Regions from separate parts of the Streptomyces sp. NPDC048696 genome, predicted to be linked through region 4. Evidence: riboswitches for the same ligand, from Rfam matches in the RefSeq annotation. Region 4 holds a riboswitch; each other region holds the start of a gene.
The links. Region 4 has a riboswitch for cobalamin ahead of ACGFRG_RS26705 (ribonucleoside-diphosphate reductase subunit alpha). Riboswitches for the same ligand answer to the same signal wherever they lie in the genome.

Region 1 (3,091 bases), on a different contig from region 4:
TCCGGACCGTTCCCGCAGGCGCTCCAGAACATGTGGCGGGACGTGTTCACGGAGTGGTTCCCCTCCAACCCGTACCGGAGCAGGCCGGGGCCGGAGATACTGCGCGTGCGGTACCCGCAGGAGCGGGCGGGACACGCCGACGCGGCACTGTGGATCCCGGTGGAGCGGGACGCCACCTGACCTCCCGGACATGCAGAAGTCCGCGGTTCCCCGCGCCCCTTGAGGGGCGCGGGGAACCGCGCGACCAGCCACCTACCGTTCGCCGACTGGGCGAAGTCCGACGTCGTCGCCTTCAGATGACGTCCGCGGCGGGTGCGGTCCCGTCGTGCGCCCCGTCGTGCGCGGCTCCCTCGGGTGCCGCACCCGCCCGGCCCTGGCCGGGCACGGCACCCCCCGGGGCGACCCGCACCGCCCAGCGCTGCTCGACCCTGGCCAGCCGCCAGTACGCCAGGGCCGCGGCCCACACGGCGACGAAGAGGCCGACGATGATGAACCCGACGTTGTCCAGGTTGAGTCCGGAGACCCAGCCGGTGAGCCCGTCACTCAGGTCGAGTTTGTCGTGCAGCACGCCCACCAGCTCGATCGTGCCGATCAGGAAGGCCACCGCGATCGAGAGCCCGGTGATGGTGAGGTTGTAGAACACCTTGCGGACCGGGTTGGAGAAGGCCCACTGGTAGGCGAAGTTCATGAACGTACCGTCGATGGTGTCGAACAGGCTCATGCCCGCCGCGAACAGCAGGGGCAGGCACAGGACCGCGTACCAGGGCAGTCCGGCCGCCGCGCCGGAGCCCGCCATGACCATCAGGGTGACCTCGGTCGCGGTGTCGAAGCCGAGCCCGAAGAGGAAGCCCAGCGGGTACATCTGGCCGGGGCGGGTGATCGACTTGGTGAAGCGTCCCAGGACGCGGTTCATGAACCCGCGTGAGTCCAGGTGCTGTTCGAGCTCCACCTCGTCGTACGTGCCCGCGCGCATCGCCCGGAAGACCCGCAGGATGCCGACGAGAGCGACGAGGTTGAGCGCCGCGATGAGGTAGAGGAACGAGCCGGAGACGGTGGTTCCCACCACGCCCAGCGTCTGGTGGGTGCGCGAGTCGTCGTTCATCAGGGTGCCCGCCAGCTGGGCGCCTCCGGCGACCAGCGCGGCCATCACGACCACCACGCTGGAGTGCCCGAGGGCGAACCAGAAGCCCACCGACACCGGCCGCTTGCCGTCGGCCATCAGTTTGCGGGTGGTGTTGTCGATCGCCGCGATGTGATCGGCGTCGAAGGCATGGCGCATGCCGAGGGTGTAGGCGGTGATGCCGAGGCCGAGGCCGAACGTCTTCGAGCCGACCTCGTAGTGGCGCGGCACCACCAGCAGGAAGAGGATCCCGAACGCGACGATGTGCAGGGCGGCTATCACCGCCAGCAGCCAGGCAGTTCGGACGGTGTCCTCACGCCGCCAGTGAAACGGAGTGGGCAGGGTCATTCGTTCACGCTCCAGCACCTCGTGGATCATTTCGCGAGATGCCGTGGCCGGTCTCCTGGCTTACGGGGTGTCGCACCGCCCCAGCCTTCCCGGTGTCCTCGCGGGCACCAGTGGCACAACGGGGCGGGCTACCCGAAGCCGTTCATGGCCTGAACGACGTGGGACCCGATCACAGTGGCGAGGGCCGCTCCGGTCTTGCACCGGTCTTCCCGAACACCACGGCCCGCCAACCGTAGGTGGGGTCCGCCTGACCTGCAAGTCCCGGTAAGTGGAGGCAGTTGCTCCGGAACAGCCGGCGAGGTCGGGCCGCCGAGGGTGCCGCCATCGAAGACGGACGGACCGGCTCCGCGCCACACACTGTTCGTGCTGCGTACGGCGTTCGTGGCCACGTACAACGTGCCGTCGAGCGGATACCCTGGAGCGCGAGAGAGAGGAGGCCGGATGCCGGCCGAAACCCAGCCGACGCGGAGCATCCCCTCGGTGTGGACCCGCCCCCAGCGCCGCAAGCGTGAACAGCCGTCGCTGAGCCGGGACCACATCGTCTCGGCCGCCCTCGAACTGCTCGACGCGGAGGGCATCGACGCGCTCAGCATGCGCAAACTCGGCAGCCGCCTCAACGCCGGCGCCACCTCGCTCTACACCCATGTGGCGAACAAGGACGAGCTCATCGAGCTCGTCGTCGACGAGATCTACGGCGAGATCGAGGTCCCGGACACCACGGACACGCCCGACGAGTGGCGCGCGGCCGCCACCCACTGCGCCCAGAGCCTGCGCTCCGCCTTCCACCGCCACCCGTGGATCGTGTCGGTGCTCGGCGAGGCGGGGGTGGCCGCGCTCGGGCCCAACATGATGCGGATGTCCGAGGGCCTGCTCGGCGTGTTCGAGCGGGCCGGGTTCACCCTGGAGGCGGCCGACCGAGCCGTCAACGCCGTCGCCGCGTATGCCATCGGAGTGTCGACGACCGAGGCCGCCTGGCTCACCACGCTCGCCCGCAGCGGTATGAGCGAGCAGGAGTGGGTGACCGGCCTGTGGCCCGCCGCCGAACGGGCCGTGGAGCCCTACCCCAGGCTGCGCAGGCTCTACGCCCTTCAGCGCGAGCAGCAGGTGGACAGCGCCCGCGACGACGGCTTCACCGACGGCCTCGACTGCGTACTCGACGGACTCGAAGCCCGGCTCGCGCGCACGCGCGGCGCCACCGGCTGACGTACGGGCCCGGCCGCGTCGAGGCGCCTCGGACAGCGCCTCGACGTGCCGGTCCGCCCGGCCCTGGTTACGCTGCGCACAGCGCGACGGGCACGGGAAGGGGCCGACCGCATGGACGACCGGCAGCGGCCCGGCGGACGGGCCTGACCCATGGGCGACTGGTACCGGCGCGAGATCCTGGACCCGGGCAAACAGCCGCTGCTGTTCCTGCTGCTCGGCTTCCTGGGGGCGTTCTTCTTCATCCGGTTCAGCGTGCGGATGATCCGCGCCGAGGTCTCCTGGTGGCCCAGGAACGTCACGCCCGGCGGGCTCCACATCCACCATGTGGTCTTCGGCGTCGTCTTCATGATCATCGGCGGTCTCGGCCTCGCCTCGCCGATCGGCGGCGAGCGCCCGTGGGCCGAGATCGAGGCCGCACTC
Region 2 (3,091 bases), on a different contig from region 4:
CACGCGGCGGTGAGTCTAGAGTCGGGGGCATGGCGGCAGCAGACGAGGTGAAGGCAGCGGGCTCGGCGGGGCCGGTACGGATCGACGCTTGGATCTGGTCCGTACGGCTCACCAAGACGCGCTCCGTGGCGGCGACGGCCTGCCGGGCCGGTCACGTCCAGCTCAACGGCGAGCGCGTGAAGCCCGCGCACACCGTGAAGGTCGGCGACGAGGTACGGCTGCGACTGGAGGGGCGGGAGCGGATCGTGGTCGTCTCGAAGATCATCCGCAAGCGGGTCGGCGCGGCGGTCGCGGTGGAGGCGTACGTCGACAACAGCCCGCCGCCGCCCCCGCGCGCGGACGTGCTGGCCGCGGGCGTGCGCGACCGGGGCATGGGCCGCCCGACCAAGCGCGACCGCCGCGAGATGGAGCGCCTGCGCGGACTCTGAGCGCACGCGCGCGTCACCGCCCGAAGGCCGGGCGGGACACCGACCGGGGGACGATCCCGGGTACGACATCGGCCGGATACGGCTCCGCGCGCGGCGTTGGCCGGAACGTAACTCGGAGGCCAACTCCCGCCGTACCGGAGTAACTTGGAGGGCGCGGGGGCCAGGGGAGCCCCCGAACCGTCCCCAGAGGAACACGCCATGATCCTGTGGATTCTCGTCCTGGCGCTGGTCCTGTACGGCTTCGGCTTCAGTCTCGGCGGCATAGTGCTCTGCGTCGCCGTGGTGGCCGTACTCTTCAGCGCCCCACGCCGTGGCCGCTCCACGGCACCGTCCGGCGGCTCGTCCGGAGCCGGCGGCTCGGGCCGTGGCGTCGACACGGACTACCGGTCCTATCGTGACCGCCGGGACCGTATGGCCCGGTGGGAGCGGCGTTACCGCAGGGAGCGGCAGAGCCGCTTCTTCTCGCTGCGCCGCCCGGACTGAACGAGCGCCATCAGCACCACCCGACAGTCAGCACCACCCACGCGCGCGAGGGCCCCGGACCGTCGAACGGTCCGGGGCCCTCGTGCGTGCCTTCTGTGGCGATAAGCGTCAGTGCGCGGACGCCGCCGTGGTGTTGGCGGACGTACCCGCCGGGCGCTCGGCCTTCGCGGGCGCGGGCACCAGGAGCCGTTCGGCGAGGTGGCCGAAGAGGAGACCGAAGCCGGCCCACAGCGTGACCTGCATCGCGAGGGCCGCCAGGCGGAACTGCCAGAGCAGCGTCGCCGGGAAGTCCTTCGGCACCTCGTTGACGGCGGGCAGGAACGCGTACGCGAGCCCGACCGCGACCAGGAAGGCGGCCGACGCGGCGACGGACGCGTTCCAGTTGCCCAGGCGCGGCGCGAGCCGGCGGCCGAGGATCACGGCACCGACGGCGAGCAGCACGCTCAGCGCGATCATCAGGAAATACAGGGCGGTGCGTTTGCCGATCGTGTCGGGGTCCCCGACGGACGGCGGGTTCGCCGGGTACTTGAGGAACGGCACCACGTAGACGGTCAGCAGCGCGCCCATGGACACGAACGCCGCCGTGGCGCGCGGCCCGAACCGGCCGAGGCGGCCGAGTGCGACGCAGAACGCGAGGGCGGCGATACCGCCCACCGCCACGCCGAACACCAGCACACCGGTGGCGAGACCGCCGGTGGACTGCAAGGTGCGGCTGAAGACCTCTTCGCCGTGTTCGTGCGCGTGCGCGTCCTCGAAGGCGATGGCCGAGTCCACCCGGGGCTCGCCCAGGAAGTACGCCACGGCGAGCGCCAACGCGCCGGCCACCAGACCGGCGAGCATGCCACGCACCAACAGCGCCCTGACGGACAGGGAGTTCACGAGTCGGTACCCCGGGTCTCAGTGGCAGGGGAAGCCGAGGAGGTGGCGCCCGTCGTGCAGCCACTCGTGGACGTTCTCGCCGGAGAAGACGCTGGTGGCGCCCTGCTCGGAGCCGACGAAGTAGAGCAGCACGAGCATGAGGATGCCGAAGAAGAGGGCCCAGGGGGCGATCGCCTTCAGGGAGATGGGAGTGATCGCGGGGGTGGCTGGTGCGCTCGGCGCGGGGGCAGCGGAAAGTGCCATGGCAGAACCTCCTGGGGAACACGCGTCCCGGTCGTTGGTGCCTTTGTCGACGGTGGTGGGTCTGACTTCCCCGTCTTCGCTCCCTCTTCGAGGGAGCTCGCCGGGTTCACAGTGGCGCGACCGTGCCGGAGTTCCACCGGGCTTCCTTCACACCGTCTTTATGTCCACGAGACCGTACCGCGTGACGGTCCGCGCCGCTACGGCGCGCGGGAGCACAACCCCCGCGCCAAGTGCGTGAACGCCCGTGTTCTGCTTGCCTCATGACCGTACGCGTGATGTTGATCTCACCGCCGGCCGACCGCTACGCGCGCGAGGCGCGGGTCGGCGACGACACCGCCGCCCCGGACGACGCCGCCGTGCGCCGGGTCCAGGACGCGGCGGCGGCCCTGCCGGTGCCGGGGCGTCGGCTCAAACCGCCGTCGTCGCTCTACGAGTTGGCGCGGGGGCTGCCCACCTGTTCCGAACCGGCCCTGGCCGCCTGGGATCTGGGCACCTGGCGCGGGCGGCGGCTCGACGAGCTGAGCGGCGCGGACCCGGCGGGGGTGCGTGCCTGGCTCACGGATCCGGCGGCCGCGCCGCACGGCGGGGAGAGCCTGCTCGCGCTCGTCGCGCGCGTGGGCGCGTGGCTGGACACGCTGCCCGCCGAGGGCGGCCGGGTGCTGGCGGTCGCGTCCCCGGCGGTGATCCGCGCGGCGACCACGCACGCGCTGACCCTGCCGCCCCCGGCGTTCTGGCGCCTGGACGTGGCCCCGCTGACCGTCACCGAGCTGTCGGGCCGCTCGGGCCGCTGGAACCTGCGCTGCGGGCGTCCCCTGGAGAGCTGAGGAACGGACGAGGTCAGGGGGTACGGCGAAGGCCCCCGCCGGGAACGGCGGGGGCCTTCGTCAAGGGTGGGCATGGACGGTTTCGAACCGCCGACATCTGCTTTGTAAGAGCAGCGCTCTACCACTGAGCTACACGCCCGTGACACATCCGTGGAAGGGATCCGTGGATGAGGGAACAGCGTACATGCCTCCCCGGGCAGAGCTGCAAACCCGTTCTTTGGGATGATCCCGCGG
Region 3 (3,091 bases), on a different contig from region 4:
CAGCAGCGCCGTCGTACCGAAGAACGAGGCGAAGACCCCGCCCCGGTCGATGTCGCCGACCACGACCACCGGGAGCCTCGCGGCGCGCGCGATGCCCATGTTGACGATGTCGGTACGCCGCAGGTTGATCTCGGCCGGACTGCCCGCCCCCTCGCAGATCACGGCGTCATATGTGCCCCGCAGCCGCTCCAGACAGTCCACGACGGTCCCGAGAAGCGCTTCCTGGCGCCCGCCGTGGTAGCCGCTGGCGCTCAGTTCGCCCACCGGCTTGCCCATCAGTACGACCTGGCTCGACCGGTCGCTCCCCGGCTTGAGCAGCACGGGGTTCATCAGCGCCGACGGCTCCACGCGCGCGGCCTGGGCCTGCATGGCCTGGGCGCGCCCGATCTCGGCGCCCTCGCGCGTGACGAAGGAGTTGAGGGACATGTTCTGTCCCTTGAAGGGCGCCACTTTGACGCCCTGGCGCACCAGCCACCGGCAGATCCCGGCGGTGACGACGCTCTTCCCGGCGTCGGACGTGGTGCCCGCGACCAGCAGTCCGCCCCTCATGTACGTACCTTCCTCACCGCGATCGCCACTCCCAGCGCCAGCCAGCCCACCCGCCGCGACAGCCTCACCGCCCGCTCGATGTCCGGAACTTCCACGGCCCGCCCGCCGTTGTTGAGCACGGGACGGTGCTCGACCCTGCCGCCGTAGGAGAGGGTGCCGCCGAGGCGTACGCCGAGGGCGCCCGCGAACGACGCCTCGACGGGGCCGGCGTTGGGGCTCGGGTGCTTGCGGGCGTCGGCCCGCCACGCGCGCGCGGCGGCGCGCGGCGCGCCCCCGGCGGCCACGGCGAGCGCGGCGGTGAGCCGGGCGCCGGGCCAGCCCGCCACGTCGTCCAGGCGTGCCGAGGCCCACCCGTAGCGCAGATGGCGCGGCGAACGGTGACCGACCATCGCGTCCAGGGTGTTGACCGCCCGGAACGCCACCAGGCCGGGCACCCCCGCGAGCGCGCCCCACACCAGCGCGCCGACCACGGCGTCGGAGGTGTTCTCGGCGACGGACTCGACGACCGCGCGCGCGATGCCCGGCGCGTCCAGGGACTGCGGGTCGCGCCCGCACAGATGCGGCAGCCGCGCGCGGGCGGCCTCGGTGTCCCCGGCTTCGAGCGCCGCGCCGATCGCGCGCGCCTCCCGGCCCAGCGAAGTGCCGCCCACGACGGCCCAGGTGGCGGCGGCGGTCAGCGCGACGGACGCGGCGGGACGGCCGCGCGTCGCGCGCGTGGCGAGCAGCGCGGCGCTCGCGGCGCCGCCGGCGCACACGGCGGTGTGCAGTGCGCCCCAGCCCCGGTGGTCGCGCCACAGCGCGCGCTCGACGGCGGCCGCGGCGCGGCCGAACGCGGCGACCGGGTGCCCCCGGCGCGGATCGCCCAGGAGCAGGTCGCCGAGGAGCCCGGCGGTGGCGCCGTACGCGAAAGTGCGATCGGCACGCATGGGGTCAGTCCGCCGCGATGCCGCGGAGAGCTCCGGTACTTCTGGGGGGTGCCGGCAACAGGCAGGCGCGCATGGCGGTATGTCCTCACTCAGGGTGTCCGCGCCCTGGTACGACGTCGACCGGCGGTGAGAGTTCCTGGCTCACGGGGTTCATTCCCCGATGACAGTGGCGGGACCGCGCCGGATTCGCACCGGCTTCCTCTTCTGCCGCCGTAAATGGCTCGGGCAGTCCACCACGCCCGGCAACGCCCGTCAACTCGCTGCTGACCTGCGACGGGAGAGTGTGCCGAGGCACACAGCGAACCGCCCTCCGCAGGGAGCGGAGGGCGGTTCGGGAGACGCGTGGGACGTCGCCGCTACTTGGCGACGATCAGGTTGATGCCGTACGCGACGGCCGCCGCGCAGAGCGCGAAGCAGGCGTAGGCGGTGGTGCGGGCCAGGGCGACGTTGCCCTTGCCGGACGCGGCCGACTGCTGCTTGCTGAGGCCGACGATCCCGACGGTGAACAGGCCCACCAGGCCGACGGTGACGATGAGGCTGACACCGAAGACGGTGCCGAGAGCTGCCCAGTCGATGTGCATGACGATTCCTTAGAGGGTGCGCGGCCGGGTCAGACGGCGGCCGGGCGGGCCGGGTCGGCGGGGGCCACTGGGGCCGGGGCCGGGATGGTGGCCGTCAGATCGGCGGCCACGGCGGCGACGGTCGGGGGCGGGGTGACCGCGGCGATCGCGGTGGTGACGACACCCGCGGGCTCGGCCGGGGCCTCGGTCACGGCGTCGGCCGGGGTGTTGGTGACGTCGGCGTGCGAGACCGGCTCGCGGCGCGACAGCTTCCAGATGAAGCCGGAGCCACCGACCAGCAGGATCGCCACCAGGACGATGCCCCAGGTGCCCTGGCCGGTCAGGAACTCGGCGCCGGCGCCGACCAGACCCGCGGCCGGCAGGGTCAGGCCCCACGCGACGAACATCCGGGTCGCGGTGGACCAGCGGACCACACCGCCCTTGCGGCCGAGGCCGGCGCCCATCACGGAGCCGGAGCAGACCTGGGTGGTGGAGAGCGAGAAGCCGAGGTGCGAGGAGGCCAGGATGACGGTCGCGGCACCGGACTGGGCGGCGAAGCCCTGCGGCGGCGCGAGCTCGGTCAGGCCCTTGCCCATGGTGCGGATGATGCGCCAGCCGCCGAGGTAGGTGCCCATGGCGATGGCCATGCCGGCCGAGACGATGACCCACATCGGGGGGTTGGCGCCCGGGTGCAGCACACCGCCGGTGACCAGGGCGAGCGTGATGATGCCCATGGTCTTCTGCGCGTCGTTGGTGCCGTGGGCGAGCGAGACGAGACCGGCGGAGGCGATCTGGCCCGCCCGGTAGCCCTTGGCGGTGGCCTTCTCGGCAGCCGGGTCGACGTTTCGGTTGATCCGGTACGTCAGCCGCGTGGCCAGCATCGAGGCGACGCCCGCGACGATCGGCGCGGCGACGGCGGGCAGCAGCACCTTGGTGACGACGGTGGAGCCGTTGACCGAGGACCAGCCGGCCGACATCACGGCCGCGCCGATCAGACCGCCGAACAGGGCGTGCGAGGAGCTGGACGGCAGGCCGAGCAGCCAGGTCACCAGGTTC
Region 4 (3,091 bases):
CGAGAACAGCGACCAGGTGCCGTCCGCGTCGACGCGGCGCATGAACTCGTCCGGGATCCAGTGCGCCAGGTTGAGGTTGTGCGTGCGCCGGGCGTCCTCACCGGTGTTGTCGCGCAGCTCCAGGAACTCCTCGATGTCGGAGTGCCAGGTCTCCAGGTAGACCGCGGCCGCGCCCTTGCGCCGCCCGCCCTGGTTGACCGCCGCGACCGAGGCGTCCAGCGTCTTCAGGAACGGGACGATGCCGTTGGAGTGGCCGTTGGTGCCCCGGATGAGCGAACCGCGCGAGCGGATGCGGGAGTACGACAGGCCGATGCCGCCCGCGTGCTTCGACAGGCGCGCCACCTGGTGGTAGCGGTCGTAGATCGAGTCCAGCTCGTCGAGCGGCGAGTCGAGCAGGTAGCAGCTCGACATCTGCGGGTGGCGGGTGCCGGAGTTGAAGAGCGTGGGGGAGGACGGCAGGTAGTCCAGGCGGCTCATCAGGCCGTACAGCGCGGCGACCTGGTCCAGGGCGCGCACCGAGTCGTCCTCGGCCAGGCCCGAGGCGACCCGGAGCATGAAGTGCTGCGGGGTCTCGATGACCTGGCGGGTGATCGGGTGCCGCAGCAGGTAGCGGGAGTAGAGGGTGCGCAGGCCGAAGTAGCCGAAGCGGTCGTCGGCGCCCTCCGCGAGCGACGCCTCGACCAGCGCGTCCAGGCGGGCGCGGTGCAGCCGTACGAAGTCGGCGGTGCGGTCCGCGATCAGGCCCTCACGGTGGCCGACCTCGACCGACTCGGAGAACGACACCGAGCCCTGGGTCGCGGCCTCCTCGGCGATCGTGACCGTCAGCAGCCGGGCGGCGAGCCGGGAGTACGCCGGGTCCTCGGAGATGAGACCGGCGGCCGCCTCGGTGGCCAGCCCACGCAGCTCCGCCTCGTCCGAGCGCGCGTTGCGGCCGCGCAGCGCGGCGGCGGCGACACGGCCGGGGTCGGTGTCCGGCAGATCGGCGGTGAAGTCCGTCAGGGTCCGCAGCAGGGCGGTCCCGGGGGCATCCGCCGGCTCTTCGATCGCTGATGCGGGATCCGCTGGGGCGATGGTCACGTGGGGGCACTCCTCGCTCGGCACGGGGCCTCGGGGAGCGTGCGGGCACACGGAGACACCCCTTGCGGGGGTACGCCGCGTCCACTTGCCCATTCCGCGAGGCCCTGGACGTCTGGCACCCGGGCCGGCCGGCCAGGGCGCGCTGTCGGCAGGTCCTCGGACTGACCAGGTACGTGAATGCGTACAAGTACACCGTTGCGGGACAGTTCCGGATTTGCACCGGATTCCCCTGCGGCGACAGCGAGCACGAGCATACATCTTGTGCCGGGCCGACGCGGCACCCCCACATGTTGTGTCGCGGTGAGATCGCGGGGTGGCAGAGCGTCAACTCGCCTTCTCAGAACACGACAACGGGCCGCCGGGATTCCCGGCGGCCCGTGTGCGTACGGCGAGGGGTCGGCTCAGCGCGCGGAGCCCGCCGTCGCGGGCGGCAGCTCGCTCTGTACGCCCGGGTCGCCCGCGTCCGCCGTGTAGTCCTCCGGGGACGTCTCGTCGACGCCGTCGGGGGCCTTCAGGGCCCGCAGGGCGACCGTGAGGACCACGGTGACGGCGACGTTCAGGGCGAACGCGGTGAGGCCGATGTAGCCGATCTCACCGATGCCGGGGATCTCCTTGGAGCTGCCGCCGAAGTGCTTCTGGGTGGGGGAGGCGACCCCGTACGCGGCGAGCGTGCCGTACGCCATGCCCACCGCCCAGCCCGCGAGCAGCGCCCAGCGGTGGAACCAGCGGGTGAACAGACCGCCCACCAGTGCCGGGAATGTCTGCAGGATCCAGATGCCGCCGAGCAGCTGGAAGTTGATCGCGACCGTCTTGTCCATGGTCAGGACGAAGACCAGCGCGCCCACCTTCACCAGGAGCGAGACCAGCTTGGAGACCTTGGTCTCCTGCTCGGGCGTGGCGTCGGGCCTGATGAAGTCCTTGTAGATGTTGCGGGTGAACAGGTTGGAGGCCGCGATCGACATGATGGCCGCCGGCACCAGCGCGCCGATGCCGATCGCCGCGAACGCCACGCCCGCGAACCAGTCCGGGAACATGTCCTCGAACAGCTGCGGGATCGCCAGCTGGCCGTTCTTGACCTTGACCCCGGCCGCGATCGCCATGAAGCCGAGCAGCGCGAGCAGGCCCAGCATCAGCGAGTACAGCGGCAGGATCGTGGTGTTGCGGCGGATCACGTTGCGGCTGCGCGAGGAGAGCGTCGCCGTGATCGAGTGCGGGTACATGAAGAGCGCGAGCGCCGAGCCGAGCGCGAGCGTGGCGTACGTCCACTGGCTCTTGTCGCCGGGCACCAGCGCGCCCGTGGGCTTCCCGGCCGCGTTCGGGGTGTCGAACTTGTGGCGGGCGGCGGCGAAGATGTCGTGGAAGCCGCCCAGTTTGATCGGGATGTAGATGATCGCCACCAGGATGACGATGTAGATCAGGGCGTCCTTCACGAACGCGATCAGCGCGGGGGCGCGCAGGCCCGAGGAGTACGTGTACGCCGCGAGCACCGCGAACGCGATCAGCAGCGGCAGGTCCTTGAGGAACCAGTTGCCGGACCCGCCGACGCCCATGACGTCGAGCACCGCCTGGATGCCGACCAGCTGGAGCGCGATGTACGGCATGGTGGCGAGGATGCCGGTGACCGCGACCGCGAGCGAGAGGCCCTTGGAGCCGAAGCGGCCGCGCACGAAGTCCGAGGTCGTCACATAGCCGTGCTTGTGCGAGACCGACCAGAGCCGGGGCAGGAACGTGAAGATCAGCGGGTAGACGAGGATCGTGTACGGCACGGCGAAGAACCCGGCCGCGCCCGCCGCGTACACCGCCGCCGGGACCGCCACGAACGTGTACGCCGTGTACAGGTCGCCGCCGAGCAGGAACCAGGTGATCCAGGTGCCGAACGAGCGCCCGCCCAGGCCCCATTCGTCGAGGCTCTGCTCGTTCTCGGCCTTGCGCCAGCGCGCGGCCATGAAGCCGATGACCGTGACGGCCAGGAAGAAGAAGATGAAGACGCCGAGCGCGACGCCGTTGACGCCGC

Region 1: it holds a riboswitch for cobalamin, as region 4 does, so the genes downstream of both, ACGFRG_RS18205 (HoxN/HupN/NixA family nickel/cobalt transporter) here and ACGFRG_RS26705 (ribonucleoside-diphosphate reductase subunit alpha) in region 4, are expected to answer to the same signal.
Region 2: it holds a riboswitch for cobalamin, as region 4 does, so the genes downstream of both, ACGFRG_RS25105 (CbtB domain-containing protein) here and ACGFRG_RS26705 (ribonucleoside-diphosphate reductase subunit alpha) in region 4, are expected to answer to the same signal.
Region 3: it holds a riboswitch for cobalamin, as region 4 does, so the genes downstream of both, ACGFRG_RS11620 (cobalamin biosynthesis protein) here and ACGFRG_RS26705 (ribonucleoside-diphosphate reductase subunit alpha) in region 4, are expected to answer to the same signal.

Annotation. Positions count from the first base shown of each region.
Region 1 is NZ_JBICVJ010000008.1:18,926-22,016, reverse strand. It holds gene ACGFRG_RS18210 (AraC family transcriptional regulator) at 1-180, shown strand, start outside; gene ACGFRG_RS18205 (HoxN/HupN/NixA family nickel/cobalt transporter) at 293-1,498, opposite strand; cobalamin riboswitch at 1,496-1,704, opposite strand; gene ACGFRG_RS18200 (TetR/AcrR family transcriptional regulator) at 1,910-2,671, shown strand; gene ACGFRG_RS18195 (hypothetical protein) at 2,822-3,091, shown strand, end outside.
Region 2 is NZ_JBICVJ010000012.1:86,344-89,434, forward strand. It holds gene ACGFRG_RS25090 (RNA-binding S4 domain-containing protein) at 30-428, shown strand; gene ACGFRG_RS25095 (hypothetical protein) at 627-911, shown strand; gene ACGFRG_RS25100 (CbtA family protein) at 1,020-1,790, opposite strand; gene ACGFRG_RS25105 (CbtB domain-containing protein) at 1,809-2,033, opposite strand; cobalamin riboswitch at 2,070-2,217, opposite strand; gene ACGFRG_RS25110 (histidine phosphatase family protein) at 2,294-2,857, shown strand; tRNA gene ACGFRG_RS25115 (tRNA-Val) at 2,925-2,996, opposite strand.
Region 3 is NZ_JBICVJ010000004.1:554,085-557,175, forward strand. It holds gene ACGFRG_RS11615 (cobyric acid synthase) at 1-549, opposite strand, end outside; gene ACGFRG_RS11620 (cobalamin biosynthesis protein) at 546-1,475, opposite strand; cobalamin riboswitch at 1,583-1,725, opposite strand; gene ACGFRG_RS11625 (hypothetical protein) at 1,832-2,056, opposite strand; gene ACGFRG_RS11630 (anion permease) at 2,086-3,091, opposite strand, start outside.
Region 4 is NZ_JBICVJ010000013.1:184,907-187,997, forward strand. It holds gene ACGFRG_RS26705 (ribonucleoside-diphosphate reductase subunit alpha) at 1-1,077, opposite strand, end outside; cobalamin riboswitch at 1,207-1,366, opposite strand; gene mctP (monocarboxylate uptake permease MctP) at 1,479-3,091, opposite strand, start outside.